DNA from 3 places in the Streptomyces sp. NPDC017936 genome. Region 2 is predicted to be linked to each of the others. Evidence: predicted binding sites of a transcription regulator. Region 2 holds the regulator's gene; each other region holds the start of a gene.

Region 1 (4,485 bases), on a different contig from region 2:
GCTCCTGGAACTGAAGTGGCCGGGCGGCCACCCCGGCGTCGTCCGGGACACGCTGCGGGTCCTGGGCCGCAAGGGCTGGCTGGACGCCCACCACGTCCACCACCGGCTGTACGTGATCAGCTTCCTGCCCGCCGCCCTGAGATCCGTCCGCGAGGAGCGGCCGGACATCAGGCTCGGCATCTGCGACGAGCGGGTGTCACCCGGCGAGCTGGCGTCGTACGCGCGGTTCGCCGACTCGGTCAACCCCGAACACACGGCCACCACCGGCGACTTCGTGCGCCGCGCCCACGCCCTCGAGGGCCCGCACGGCACGCCCCTGAAGGTGTGGCCGTACACGGTGAACACCGCCGGCCAGGCACGCCGCCTCCGCGACCTGCGCGTGGACGGCTTCACCACCGACGTCCCGGACGCGATGCGGCGCGCTCTCGGGCGCTGACCGCGTGACACGGCCCGCGCGCACGGGAGAACGCCCGAGGGCGGCACCCCCTGCCGGAACAGGGAGTGCCGCCCTCGGTACCGCGGACGCGTCCGATCCTCGAAGAGGATCAGAAGTCCATGTCACCGCCCGGCATGCCGCCGCCGGCCGGGGCAGCGGCCTTCTCCGGCTTGTCGGCGATGACGGCCTCGGTGGTGAGGAACAGCGCGGCGATCGACGCGGCGTTCTGCAGCGCGGAGCGCGTCACCTTGGCCGGGTCGATGATGCCCTCGGCGACCAGGTCGACGTACTCGCCGGTCGCGGCGTTCAGGCCGTGGCCCGGGGTCAGGTTGCGCACCTTCTCCACCACGACGCCGCCCTCGAGGCCGGCGTTGACCGCGATCTGCTTCAGCGGGGCCTCGAGCGCCAGCTTGACGGCGGCGGCACCGGTGGCCTCGTCGCCCTCGAGCTCCAGCTTCTCGAACACCTGGGAGGCCTGGAGCAGGGCCACGCCGCCACCGGCGACGATGCCCTCCTCGACGGCCGCCTTCGCGTTGCGGACGGCGTCCTCGATGCGGTGCTTGCGCTCCTTGAGCTCGACCTCGGTGGCGGCACCGGCCTTGATGACGGCCACGCCGCCCGCGAGCTTGGCCAGGCGCTCCTGGAGCTTCTCGCGGTCGTAGTCGGAGTCGCTGTTCTCGATCTCGGCGCGGATCTGGTTCACGCGGCCCGCGACCTGCTCCGAGGAGCCGGCGCCGTCGACGATGGTGGTCTCGTCCTTGGTGATGACGACCTTGCGGGCCTTGCCGAGCAGGTCGAGGGTCGTGTTCTCGAGCTTGAGACCGACCTCCTCGGAGATGACCTCGCCGCCGGTGAGGATGGCGATGTCGTTCAGCATGGCCTTGCGGCGGTCGCCGAAGCCCGGGGCCTTGACCGCGACGGACTTGAAGGTGCCGCGGATCTTGTTGACGACCAGGGTCGACAGGGCCTCGCCCTCGACGTCCTCGGCGATGATCAGCAGCGGCTTGCCCGACTGCATGACCTTCTCCAGGAGCGGGAGCAGGTCCTTGACGTTGGAGATCTTGGAGTTGGCGATCAGGATGTACGGGTCGTCGAGGACGGCCTCCATACGCTCCATGTCGGTGGCGAAGTACGCCGAGATGTAGCCCTTGTCGAAGCGCATGCCCTCGGTGAGCTCCAGCTCCAGACCGAAGGTCTGGGACTCCTCGACGGTGATGACGCCTTCCTTGCCGACCTTGTCCATGGCCTCGGCGATCAGCTCGCCGATCTGGGTGTCGGCGGCGGAGATGGAGGCCGTGGAGGCGATCTGCTCCTTGGTCTCGACGTCCTTCGCCTGCTCGAGCAGGGCGGCGGAGACGGCCTCGACGGCCTTCTCGATACCGCGCTTCAGGGCCATCGGGTTGGCGCCGGCGGCTACGTTGCGCAGGCCCTCCTTGACCAGGGCCTGGGCGAGGACGGTCGCGGTGGTCGTACCGTCACCGGCGACGTCGTCCGTCTTCTTGGCGACTTCCTTGACCAGCTCGGCGCCGATCTTCTCGTACGGGTCCTCGAGCTCGATCTCCTTGGCGATGGAGACACCATCGTTGGTGATCGTGGGGGCGCCCCACTTCTTCTCGAGGACGACGTTGCGGCCCTTGGGGCCGAGCGTCACCTTCACGGCGTCCGCGAGCTGGTTCATGCCGCGCTCGAGGCCGCGCCGCGCCTCCTCGTCGAACGCGATGATCTTGGCCATGTGAAGTGGTCCCTCCAGGACTGGGGGTGATTCCTTCGGACCGCGCCCGCGCCCGCGACGGACGGCTCGCCGGCCTGTGGTTCCTTGCCCCACCTGGCCTGCGGGCCTCACCGACCCGGTCCTTCTTTGTCACTCTCACCTTCAGAGTGCTAACGCAATGATTAGCACTCGGGCACCTCGAGTGCAAGGCGCACCCGCGAAGCGGGTCGGCCGGGGAGGCGGCCGGACGGCGGGCGCGGGCGGGCGGGCAGGGCGAAGGGCCCGCACCCTGCGCCGGGTGCGGGCCCTTCGTGGACGTGGCGTTGCTGAACGTTCAGGCGGTGACGCGAACCATGTCGGCCTGCGGGCCTTTCTGACCCTGCGAGATCTCGAACTCGACCCGCTGGCCCTCTTCCAGGGTGCGGTAGCCGTCCATCTGAATCGCGCTGTAGTGGACGAAGACGTCCGCACCACCGTCGACCGCGATGAAGCCGTACCCCTTCTCCGCGTTGAACCACTTGACGGTGCCCTGAGCCATGCCTAACTCCCCTATTACTGGCCCTTGCACAGATCCACACTTCGCGGATCCGGGTCAGACCTCACCCCCCAGACTGGTTGGGGGCGTGCGCCGGAACGCGTCGACCGCGGCTGAATGTATCTGTCCAACTGCCGTCTGCAACAGGTCGATCGGACGAGAATTCTGGACGTGGGCGGCCCGAAATATGGCGAGAATTCCCCCGCACTCAGGGCAAGTCGGGCCTCACATAGGGAACGAAAGGCGCAAAACAGCTGCACACTTTGGCTACTTCTCACCGCACGCGAAGCCGGAACTCCTCTGCGTTCGGCGTGCGAATGGCGGCGAGTTCCCCAACTGTACCGCGCTCAACCACACTGAATTGCCCCCTCCGCTTCTCTCACGGAGGGGGCAATTCGATGAACGCACGGTCATCGCTCTTACCGACGGTTACTACCGGCGGGTACCGACCGGGGATCAGCCACCGGCGACGGCGGGGATGATCGAGACGCCGGCGCCGGCGGGGGTCGCCGTCTCCAGCCCCTGCTCGAACCGCACGTCGTCGTCGTTCACGTACACGTTGACGAACCGTCGGAGCTTGCCCTGGTCGTCCAGGACGCGCGCGGCGATGCCGGTGTGGTTCTTCTCCAGGTCCTCGATGACCTCGGCGAGGGTCGCCCCCTCGGCGGACACCTCGGCCTGGCCGCCGGTGTAGGTGCGCAGGATGGTGGGGATGCGGACGGTGACGCTCATGTGCTGCTGACCTCCGGTCAGGTGATTCGGCGGGTCCTGCCTACGCGAGGCCGGCTTCACGGAACGAGTCCAGGGTGGGGCGGATGGTCGCGGTGAGCCCCGTGCCGGCCACCGCGTCCAGCGTCTTCAGCCCGTCGCCGGTGTTGAGCACGACGGTCGTGAGGCTCGGGTCCAGCAGACCGTTCTCGATCAGCTTCCTGGTGACGCCGACCGTCACGCCACCCGCCGTCTCGGCGAAGACGCCCTCCGTCCGGGCGAGCAGCTTGATCGCGTCGACGATCTGCTCGTCGGTCACGTCCTCCACCGCACCGCCGGTGCGCCGCGCGATGTCGAGGACGTACGGGCCGTCCGCCGGGTTGCCGATGGCGAGCGACTTGGCGATGGTGTCCGGCTTCTGGGGGCGCACGACGTCGTGACCGGCCTTGTAGGCGGTGGACACCGGCGAGCAGCCCTCGGCCTGGGCGCCGAAGATCTTGTACGGCCTGTCCTCGACGAGGCCGAGCTTGATCAGCTCCTGCAGACCCTTGTCGATCTTCGTGAGCTGCGAGCCGGAGGCGATGGGGACGACCAGCTGGTCCGGGAGCCGCCAGCCGAGCTGCTCGCAGATCTCGTACGCCAGCGTCTTGGAGCCCTCGGCGTAGTACGGCCGCAGGTTGACGTTGACGAAGCCCCAGCCCTCGCCCGCCGGGTCGCCGATGAGCTCGGAGCAGAAGCGGTTGACGTCGTCGTAGTTGCCCTCGATGCCGACGAGTTCGCCGCCGTAGATCGCGGCCATGACGACCTTGCCCTGCTCCAGGTCGTGCGGGATGAACACGCAGGAGCGGAAGCCGGCCCGGGCGGCGGCGGCGCCGACGGCGCCGGCCAGGTTGCCGGTGGAGGAGCAGGAGAGGGTGGTGAAGCCGAAGGCGCGGGCGGCCTCCAGGGCCTGGGCGACCACCCGGTCCTTGAAGGAGTGGGTCGGGTTGCCGGAGTCGTCCTTCACGTACAGCCCGCCGGTCACGCCCAGTTCGCGCGCCAGGTTGTCGGCCTTGACGAGCTTGGTCCAGCCGGGGTTGAGGTTCGGCTTGTCCG
Region 2 (4,485 bases):
GTGCCCGCCTATCTCATCCTCGACCCGGTCATGGCGCAGTGTGTGCTGCTCACGAACCCTGATGGGAAGGGCGAGGGAGCCGACTACCAAACGCAGCACGTGACGAAGTTCGGCGCATCCCTGCCGTTGGCCATTCTGGGAATCGAACTGGACACCAGTGACTTCGGGACGTTCCCCGGGGTCAGGCCCCACCGGTATCCGTGACGAAGTCGATCAGCTCCTCCACCCGCCCCAGCAGCTCCGGCTCCAGGTCCTTGTAGGACGTCACCCGCTTCAGGATCGCCTGCCACACCGCCCCCGTGTTCTCCGACGGCCAGCCCAGCGCCCGGCACACGCCCGTCTTCCAGTCCTGCCCGCGCGGCACGCGCGGCCACTCCGCGATCCCCAGCGACGCCGGCTTCACGGCCTCCCAGACGTCGATGTACGGGTGGCCGACCACCAGCGCGTGCTCGCTGGTCACCGACTCGGCGATGCGCCACTCCTTCGTGCCCGGCACCAGGTGGTCCACGAGGACGCCCAGCCTCGCGTCCGGCCCCGGCGCGAAGTCCGCCACGATGGCCGGCAGGTCGTCCACGCCCCCCAGGTACTCCACGACCACGCCCTCGACGCGCAGGTCGTCACCCCACACCTTCTCCACCAGTTCCGCGTCGTGGCGGCCCTCGACGTAGATGCGGCCGGCGCGGGCCACCCGGGCGCGGGCACCGGGGACGGCGACCGAACCGGACGCGGTGCGCGTGGGCCGCGCCGGACCCGAGGCGGGCCGGACGAGGGTCACGACCCGGCCCTCCAGCAGGAAGCCCCGGGGCTCCAGCGGGAACACCCGGTGCTTGCCGAACCGGTCCTCCAGGGTCACCGTGCCCGCCTCGCAGCGGATCACCGCGCCGCAGAAACCGGTGCCGGGCTCCTCCACCACCAGGCCGGGCTCCGCCGCGACCTCGGGGACCGGCTGCGGCTTCTTCCAGGGAGGGGTGAGATCGGCGGAGTACTGGCGCATTCGGATGACGATAGGAGAACCCCCGGCGCGGTCACGGCGACACGCCGAAACGCGCCGCCAGCGCGTCCCGCTGGGCCCGCACGAAGGCGGCGTCCACCACCGCCCCGTGCCCGGGCACGTACAGCGCGTCCTCACCGCCGAGGTCCAGCAGCCGGTCCAGGGCGGCCGGCCAGTGGGCCGGTACGGCGTCGGGACCGGCCTGGGGCTCGCCGGACTCCTCGACCAGGTCCCCGCAGAACACCACCTCCGGCGAGCCCGGCACCAGGACCGCCAGGTCGTGGGCGGTGTGGCCGGGACCCACGTTCGCCAGCAGGACCTGCCGGCCGCCGCCCAGGTCGAGGGTCCACTCGCCGGAGACCAGGTGGCGGGGGCGGACGAGCGTCGCCGCGGCCTCCGCGGCCGCCGTCGCGTCGAGCCCGTTGCGCAGCGCGTCCGCCCGCATCTCCTCCGCCCCGCGGCCCCCGGGCGTGAGCAGCGACTGCGCGCCCACCGCCGCGAACACCTCCGCGCCCGCGAACGCCGCCGCCCCGAAGACGTGATCGAAGTGGGGGTGGGTGAGCGCGAGATGGGTCACACGGTGACCGGCGAGCTCCTCCGCCCGCGTCCGCAGCCGCGCCCCCTCCCCGAGGCTCGACCCCGCGTCGATCACCAGGGCCGCGCCCGCCCCGACGACCAGCCCCGTCGTGCAGTCCCAGCCCGGCAGCCGGCACCGCCCGACGCCGGTGGCGATCCGCTCCCATCCCAGCTCTTCCCAAGTCACCCTCATACGGCGACGCTAGGGCCTGGCGGCCCGCACGGGCGACCGACCTTGCCCAGGGCGTACCCCACGGCCGTACACTGGGCCGGGGAACGCTGGCACTCGGAAGTGACGAGTGCCAGGCCAGGCGCCAAGGGGACGACTTGCTGGAGGTGTGCGCGCATGCTGAGTGAACGACGGCTCCAGGTACTGCGTGCCATCGTCCAGGACTACGTGGGCACCGAGGAGCCGGTCGGCTCCAAGGCGCTCACCGAGCGGCACAACCTCGGCGTCTCCCCGGCGACGGTCCGCAACGACATGGCGGCCCTGGAGGACGAGGGGTACATCGCCCAGCCGCACACCAGCGCCGGGCGCATCCCCACCGACAAGGGCTACCGCCTCTTCGTCGACAAGCTGGCCGGCGTCAAGCCGATGACGGCCCCCGAGCGGCGGGCCATCCAGAACTTCCTCGACGGCGCCGTCGACCTCGACGACGTGGTGGCGCGGACGGTACGGCTGCTCGCGCAGCTCACGCGGCAGGTCGCCGTCGTGCAGTACCCGTCGCTGACCCGGTCCACCGTGCGGCACGTGGAACTGCTGTCGCTCGCGCCCGCCCGGCTGATGCTCGTGCTGATCACGGACACCGGCCGGGTCGAGCAGCGGATGGTGGACTGCCCGGCGCCGTTCGGCGAGGCCTCGCTGGCGGACCTGCGGGCGCGGCTGAACAGCCGGGTCGCGGGCCGCCGGTTCGCGGACGTGCCGCGTCTGGTGGAGGACCTGCCGGACGCCTTCGAGGCGGAGGACCGCGGCACGGTCTCGACGGTGCTCTCCACCCTGCTGGAGACCCTCGTCGAGGAGAACGAGGAGCGGCTGATGATCGGCGGCACCGCCAATCTCACCCGCTTCGGACATGACTTTCCCCTCACGATCCGACCCGTCCTGGAAGCCTTGGAGGAGCAGGTCGTCCTCCTCAAGCTCCTCGGCGAGGCGGGGGATTCGGGCATGACCGTACGCATCGGTCACGAGAACGCCTACGAGGGACTCAACTCCACTTCCGTGGTGTCGGTCGGCTACGGTTCGGGCGGCGAGGCAGTCGCCAAGCTCGGCGTGGTCGGACCGACCCGCATGGATTACCCGGGAACGATGGGAGCGGTACGCGCAGTGGCACGGTACGTCGGACAGATCCTGGCGGAGTCGTAAGTGGCCACGGACTACTACGCCGTTCTCGGCGTGCGCCGCGACGCGTCGCAGGAAGAGATCAAGAAGGCCTTCCGGCGGCTCGCGCGCGAGCTGCACCCGGACGTCAACCCCGATCCGAAGACCCAGGAGCGGTTCAAGGAGATCAACGCCGCCTACGAGGTGCTGTCGGACCCGCAGAAGAAGCAGGTCTACGACCTCGGCGGCGACCCGCTCTCGCAGTCCGGCGGCGGTGGCGCGGGCGGCTTCGGAGCCGGCGGCTTCGGCAACTTCTCCGACATCATGGACGCCTTCTTCGGCACGGCGTCCCAGCGCGGGCCGCGCTCGCGCACCCGCCGGGGCCAGGACGCGATGATCCGGCTGGAGGTCGACCTCGACGAGGCCGCCTTCGGCACCACCAAGGACATCCAGGTCGACACGGCGATCGTCTGCTCCACCTGCAGCGGTGAGGGCGCGGCGCCGGGCACCACCGCCCAGACGTGCGACATGTGCCGCGGCCGCGGTGAGGTGTCCCAGGTGACCCGGTCCTTCCTCGGCCAGGTCATGACCTCGCGCCCCTGCCCCCAGTGCCAGGGCTTCGGCACCGTCGTGCCCACGCCGTGCCCGGAGTGCGCGGGCGACGGGCGGGTGCGCTCCCGCCGGACCCTGACCGTGAAGATCCCGGCCGGTGTCGACAACGGCACCCGGATCCAGCTCGCCGGCGAGGGCGAGGTCGGCCCCGGCGGCGGCCCCGCCGGAGACCTGTACGTCGAGATCCACGAGCTGCCGCACTCCACCTTCCAGCGGCGCGGTGACGACCTGCACTGCACGGTGACCATCCCGATGACCGCGGCGGCCCTCGGCACGAAGGTGCCGCTGGAGACGCTGGACGGCCTGGAGGAGGTCGACATCCGGCCCGGCACGCAGTCGGGGCAGTCGATCCCGCTGCACGGGCGGGGCGTCACGCATCTGCGCGGCGGCGGACGGGGCGACCTCGTCGTCCACGTCGAGGTGCAGACGCCGACGAAGCTGGACCCGGAGCAGGAGCGGTTGCTGCGCGAGCTGTCCAAGCTGCGGGGCGAGGAACGGCCGCAGGGGCAGTTCCAGCCCGGGCAGCAGGGTCTGTTCTCGCGGCTGAAGGACGCGTTCAACGGACGCTGACGGGTGACGGCGGACGGTGCCGCGCGCCCCGTCCGCGGACTCCCCCGGAAGGGGCGCCCCCGGACGGGCCGGGTCGCCCCGGCCGGCGCTCGGCGGCCGGGGCCGGACAGGCCCGTTCACCGCGCCGCTGCCCTGGCACATGCCAAGAGGAAGGCCCGATTCGGACTCGTTCGGAGGACGTGACAACATGCCGTCATGTCCTCCGCACTGACCGATCTCCTCCCTCTTCCGATCGTGCAGGCCCCCATGGCGGGCGGCGTCTCCCTCCCGCAGCTCGTCGCCGCCGTGTCCGAGGCCGGCGGGCTCGGGTTCCTCGCCGCCGGGTACAAGACCGCCGACGGCATGTACCAGGAGATCAAGCAGCTGCGGAGCCTCACGGCCCGGCCCTTCGGCGTGAACCTGTTCATGCCGCAGCCGG
Region 3 (4,485 bases), on a different contig from region 2:
AGCCACCACCGGAGACGATGCCCTCCTCGACCGCGGCGCGGGTCGCGGAGATGGCGTCCTCCAGACGGTGCTTCTTCTCCTTGAGCTCGACCTCGGTGGCGGCGCCGACCTTGATCACGCACACGCCGCCGGCCAGCTTCGCGAGGCGCTCCTGGAGCTTCTCGCGGTCCCAGTCGGAGTCGGTGTTCTCGATCTCGGCCTTGATCTGGGCGACGCGGCCCTGGACGTCCTCGGAGTTGCCGGCGCCGTCGACGATGGTGGTGTCGTCCTTGGTGACGGTGATGCGGCGGGCGGAGCCGAGCACGTCGACGCCGACCTGGTCGAGCTTGAGGCCGACCTCCTCGGAGATGACGGTGGCACCGGTGAGGGTGGCCATGTCCTGGAGCATCGCCTTGCGACGGTCACCGAAGCCCGGGGCCTTGACGGCGACCGCGTTGAAGGTGCCGCGGATCTTGTTGACGACGAGGGTGGAGAGGGCCTCGCCCTCGACGTCCTCGGCGATGATCAGCAGCGGCTTGGAGGAGTTGGTCTGGATGACCTTCTCCAGCAGCGGCAGCAGGTCGGCGATGGAGGAGATCTTGCCCTGGTTGATGAGGATGTAGGGGTCCTCCAGGACGGCCTCCATGCGCTCCTGGTCCGTCACGAAGTACGGCGACAGGTAGCCCTTGTCGAAGGCCATGCCCTCGGTGAAGTCCAGCTCCAGGCCGAAGGTGTTGGACTCCTCGACGGTGATGACACCGTCCTTGCCGACCTTGTCCATCGCCTCGGCGATGAGCTCGCCGACCTGCTGGTCCTGGGCGGACAGCGCGGCCACGGCGGCGATGTCGGACTTCTCGTCGATCGGGCGGGCCGAGGCGAGCAGGTCGTCGGAGACGGCCTTGACCGCGGCGTCGATGCCCTTCTTCAGCAGCGCGGGGGAGGCGCCGGCGGCGACGTTCTTCAGGCCCTCGCGGACCAGCGCCTGGGCCAGGACCGTGGCGGTGGTGGTGCCGTCACCAGCGATGTCGTTGGTCTTGGTCGCCACCTCCTTCACCAGCTGCGCGCCGAGGTTCTCGTACGGGTCCTCGATCTCGACCTCGCGGGCGATCGTGACACCGTCGTTGGTGATGGTGGGGGCACCGAACTTCTTGTCGATGACGACGTTGCGGCCCTTGGGGCCGATCGTCACCTTGACCGTGTCGGCCAGCTTGTTGACGCCGCGCTCGAGGGCGCGACGGGCGTCCTCGTCGAACTTCAGGATCTTCGCCATGACAGCGGGAGCCCTCTCGGAATTCTGGGGTGGAATGACGCTGCGCCCCCGGCGCCCTTGATCAATGGTCGTGGGGGCCAGGGGCGCAGCGTTCGAAGCAATGTGCTTCGAGGTGACTTACTTCTCGATGATCGCGAGGACGTCGCGAGCCGAGAGGACGAGGTACTCCTCGCCGTTGTACTTCACCTCGGTGCCGCCGTACTTGCTGTACAGGACGACGTCGCCGACCTTGACGTCGAGCGGCAGGCGCTCGCCGTTCTCGAAGCGGCCCGGGCCCACGGCGAGGACGGCGCCCTCCTGGGGCTTCTCCTTCGCGGTGTCCGGGATGACCAGGCCAGAGGCCGTGGTCTGCTCGGCGTCGAGCGGCTGGACCACGATGCGGTCCTCGAGCGGCTTGATGGCAACCTTGGAGCTGGCGGTCGTCACGATCCGACCTCCCCCTTCGGAGATCTCACGGGGTTAACTGTCTGAGGTGGCGACCAGGTCGATCCGTCGTCGCGGGTGCCGGACCTGCCCGTCGCGTTGTTGGCACTCTCCAGTGGGGAGTGCCAGGGCTGAGACTATGACCGGGGTTAGCACTCGGTCAAGCGGAGTGCCAATGCCCGCGGCGCGTCGGCGTAATTTCGGTGGACGTGAGCGTCCTGACCCCCGGCGTCGGCGTGGCTGGGGGCCGCCGCCCCCGGGCCCCCGCTCCGGCCCTGGACGGGCCTCGTCCTCAAGCGCCGGACGGGCTGATTCCACGGGGCCTCGTCAAGAGGTTCCGCCGAACGGGCTGGTTTCGCCGGCCCTCCCCGGAAGGTTCCGCCGGACGGACCCGAGGTGCCGCCGGCGGGGTCCCGGGGAGGGGCGGCTCCCGGCGGGAGGACGACCGCCTACAGGTAGTCCTCCAGCCGTCCCACCGTCAGCCCCTGTTCCCGCACCTGCCGCAGCAGCCGTGCCGTCCGCTCCCTCAGGGTCGGGCCCGGGGACTCGTCCGGGTCCACGGCGATGACGTCTCCGGGGCGGAGGCGGTGGGCGCCGTGGGCGTAGGTGAGCTCGGCGGGGCCCATCGAGGCGCGCCAGAGCACGATCGCGGTGATGCCGCAGTCGGCGGCGGCGCGCCGGGTGGTGGAGTCGTACCCGCCGTAGGGCGGGCGGAAGAGGCGGGGGCGCACGCCGAAGCGGGCGCTGAGCTTGTCCTGCTGGCCGCAGATCTCGGCGCGCTGGCCGGCGTAGGGCAGGCCGCGCAGGGCCGCGTGGTCGAGGGTGTGGTTCTGGAGGGTCGCGCCGACGGACCGGAGCCGGGCGAAGTGACCGTAGCCGGGGCCGGCCACGCTGTCCGTGAGGAACATGCTGACCGGGAGGCGGAGTTCGCGGACCATGTCGACGAAACGGGGGTCGCGTTCGGCGCCGTCGTCGTAGGTGAGGAAGACGACCCTGTCGCGGGTCGGGACGTGGTCGACGACGGGCGGGAGCGCCGCCCGGGCGGGGCTGCCGGACAGGGGACGGGCGGTGCGGGCGGACGCGGGGGCCGTCGGTTCCCGGCGGCGAAGGGTGTCCGTCCGCTCGGGCGGGGCCGGGAGCGGGCGGGACTCCCGGGCGTCCGGGCGGACCCGTTCCACCGCCTTCCGGCCCAGCCGTTCGATCGGGTCGACGGACTGGGCGCAGCCGGTCAGCGCCGCCAGCGTCAGCAGTGCGGCCGCGGCCGCCGCCGGCCCCCGCTTCCTCACAGGTAGTCCTCCAGGCGTGCCACCGCGTACCCCTTCCGCGTGACCTTGTTCAGGAACCGGCGGATCATGTCGGGCATCGAGCCCTTCCAGTCGTTCCGGCCGCGGAAGTGGGTCAGGACGATGTCGCCGGGGTGGAGGTCGCGGTCCCACTCGCGGTACTCCCAGTGGTCGACGAAGACCTCCTCGCTCCAGAGGGGAACGTGCTTGACGCCGCACCGCTTGGCGGCGCGCAGCGTGTCGCGGTTGTAGTTGCCGTACGGCGGCCGGAAGAGGGTGGGCCGTTCGCCGTAGCGCTCCTCGATCACGTCCTGCATGCCGCAGATCTCGTGCTTCTGGCGCTGGTAGGACAGGCCCGGCAGATAGGGGTGGTGGAGGGTGTGGTTGTTCAGGCCCACCCCCTCGGCCTGCATCCTCGCGAAGAAGCGGTAGTCGTCCTTGATGAGGTAGTCGCTGAGGAAGGCGGTGTACGGGATCTTCAGCTCGCTCATCATGCGCAGGAACGCCGGGTCCTTGTCGGCGCCGTCGTCGATGGTGAGGAAGACGACCTTCCGCTCGGTGGGGACGGTGGTGAAGACCGGGGGCAGGTCCTGCTCCTCGTGGCCACGGACCTCGAAACCCTCGCGGGTGGTGATGCGCGGCTTCCTCGCGGGAGGTGCGGGGGGCACCAGCGGGACCTCCTCCAGGCCCCAGCGCCTCGCCGCCGCGACCCGCTCCGCGTGGTCGGCGCGCAGCCTGTCCGCGTACGAGCGCGAGGCGCCCGCCGGGGTTCCTCCGGGCTCCTGGCCGGCGGCGGGACGGCTGCCGGCGGTGCCCGGGCCGCCGCCCTGCGCGCAGCCCGACGCGATGGCCGTCAGGGCGAGGACGGCGACCCCGCCCCGGATCCTCCCTCGCCGTACCGCCTTTTTATCGTTTTGTACGACTGATCCCATGGCGCCGGATCCTCGCAGCCGCGCTCCGGGCTCCCCGTCCGACACCCCGCCCGGTACGGCGGCCGGAGGCGCACCGTCCCCCGACTGGCCCACAATGAGCCGGTGAACGACCTCGCCCCCCTCCTCACCCCCGAGGGCCGTGCCCTCCTCGACGCCGTGCGCGGCACCGCCCCGGCCGACGAACTCGCCGTCGCCACCCGGCTGCGCCGCGACCATCCCGCCGGCCTGGTCTCGGCCGCGCTCGGTCAGGCCCGGCTGCGGCAGCGGGCGGCGGCCAAGTTCGGGGCCGAGGACGCCGGGCGGATGTTCTTCACGCCGAACGGGGTGGAGCAGTCGACCCGGGCGAGCGTGGCGGCGTACCGGGCCGAACGGTTCCGGGAACTGGGCGTGACCTCGGTCGCCGACCTGTGCAGCGGGATCGGCGGCGACGCCATCGCGTTCGCCCGCGCCGGGATCCGGGTCCTCGCCGTGGACCGCGACCCGACGACGGCGGCGGCCGCACGGGCGAACGCGCGGGCGCTGGGACTGAGCGACCTGATCGAGGTGCGCGAGGCCGACGTCACCGGAGTCGACACCGCCGGGTACGACGCCGTGTTCG

Evidence for each region. The regulator HrcA, encoded in region 2, represses chaperone genes, less so after heat shock. The targets are predictions, from matches to a motif close to TTNGCACTCNGNNNNNCNGAGTGCNAA.
Region 1: groL (chaperonin GroEL) is a predicted target of HrcA. The motif match lies at 2,330-2,356, and genes of this name have one in related genera.
Region 3: groES (co-chaperone GroES) is a predicted target of HrcA. The motif match lies at 1,822-1,848, and genes of this name have one in related genera.

What each region holds. Positions count from the first base shown of each region.
Region 1 is NZ_JBIRHK010000005.1:121,698-126,182, reverse strand. It holds gene ACH4F6_RS12385 (glycerophosphodiester phosphodiesterase) at 1-436, shown strand, start outside; gene groL (chaperonin GroEL) at 546-2,168, opposite strand; gene ACH4F6_RS12375 (cold-shock protein) at 2,482-2,685, opposite strand; gene ACH4F6_RS12370 (MoaD/ThiS family protein) at 3,139-3,414, opposite strand; gene thrC (threonine synthase) at 3,455-4,485, opposite strand, start outside.
Region 2 is NZ_JBIRHK010000003.1:428,528-433,012, forward strand. It holds gene ACH4F6_RS08455 (Uma2 family endonuclease) at 1-204, shown strand, start outside; gene ACH4F6_RS08460 (DUF3097 domain-containing protein) at 182-994, opposite strand; gene ACH4F6_RS08465 (MBL fold metallo-hydrolase) at 1,026-1,760, opposite strand; gene hrcA (heat-inducible transcriptional repressor HrcA) at 1,914-2,930, shown strand; gene dnaJ (molecular chaperone DnaJ) at 2,931-4,067, shown strand; gene ACH4F6_RS08480 (nitronate monooxygenase) at 4,263-4,485, shown strand, end outside.
Region 3 is NZ_JBIRHK010000011.1:860-5,344, forward strand. It holds gene groL (chaperonin GroEL) at 1-1,249, opposite strand, end outside; gene groES (co-chaperone GroES) at 1,367-1,675, opposite strand; gene ACH4F6_RS22850 (polysaccharide deacetylase family protein) at 2,122-2,958, opposite strand; gene ACH4F6_RS22855 (polysaccharide deacetylase family protein) at 2,955-3,887, opposite strand; gene ACH4F6_RS22860 (SAM-dependent methyltransferase) at 3,990-4,485, shown strand, end outside.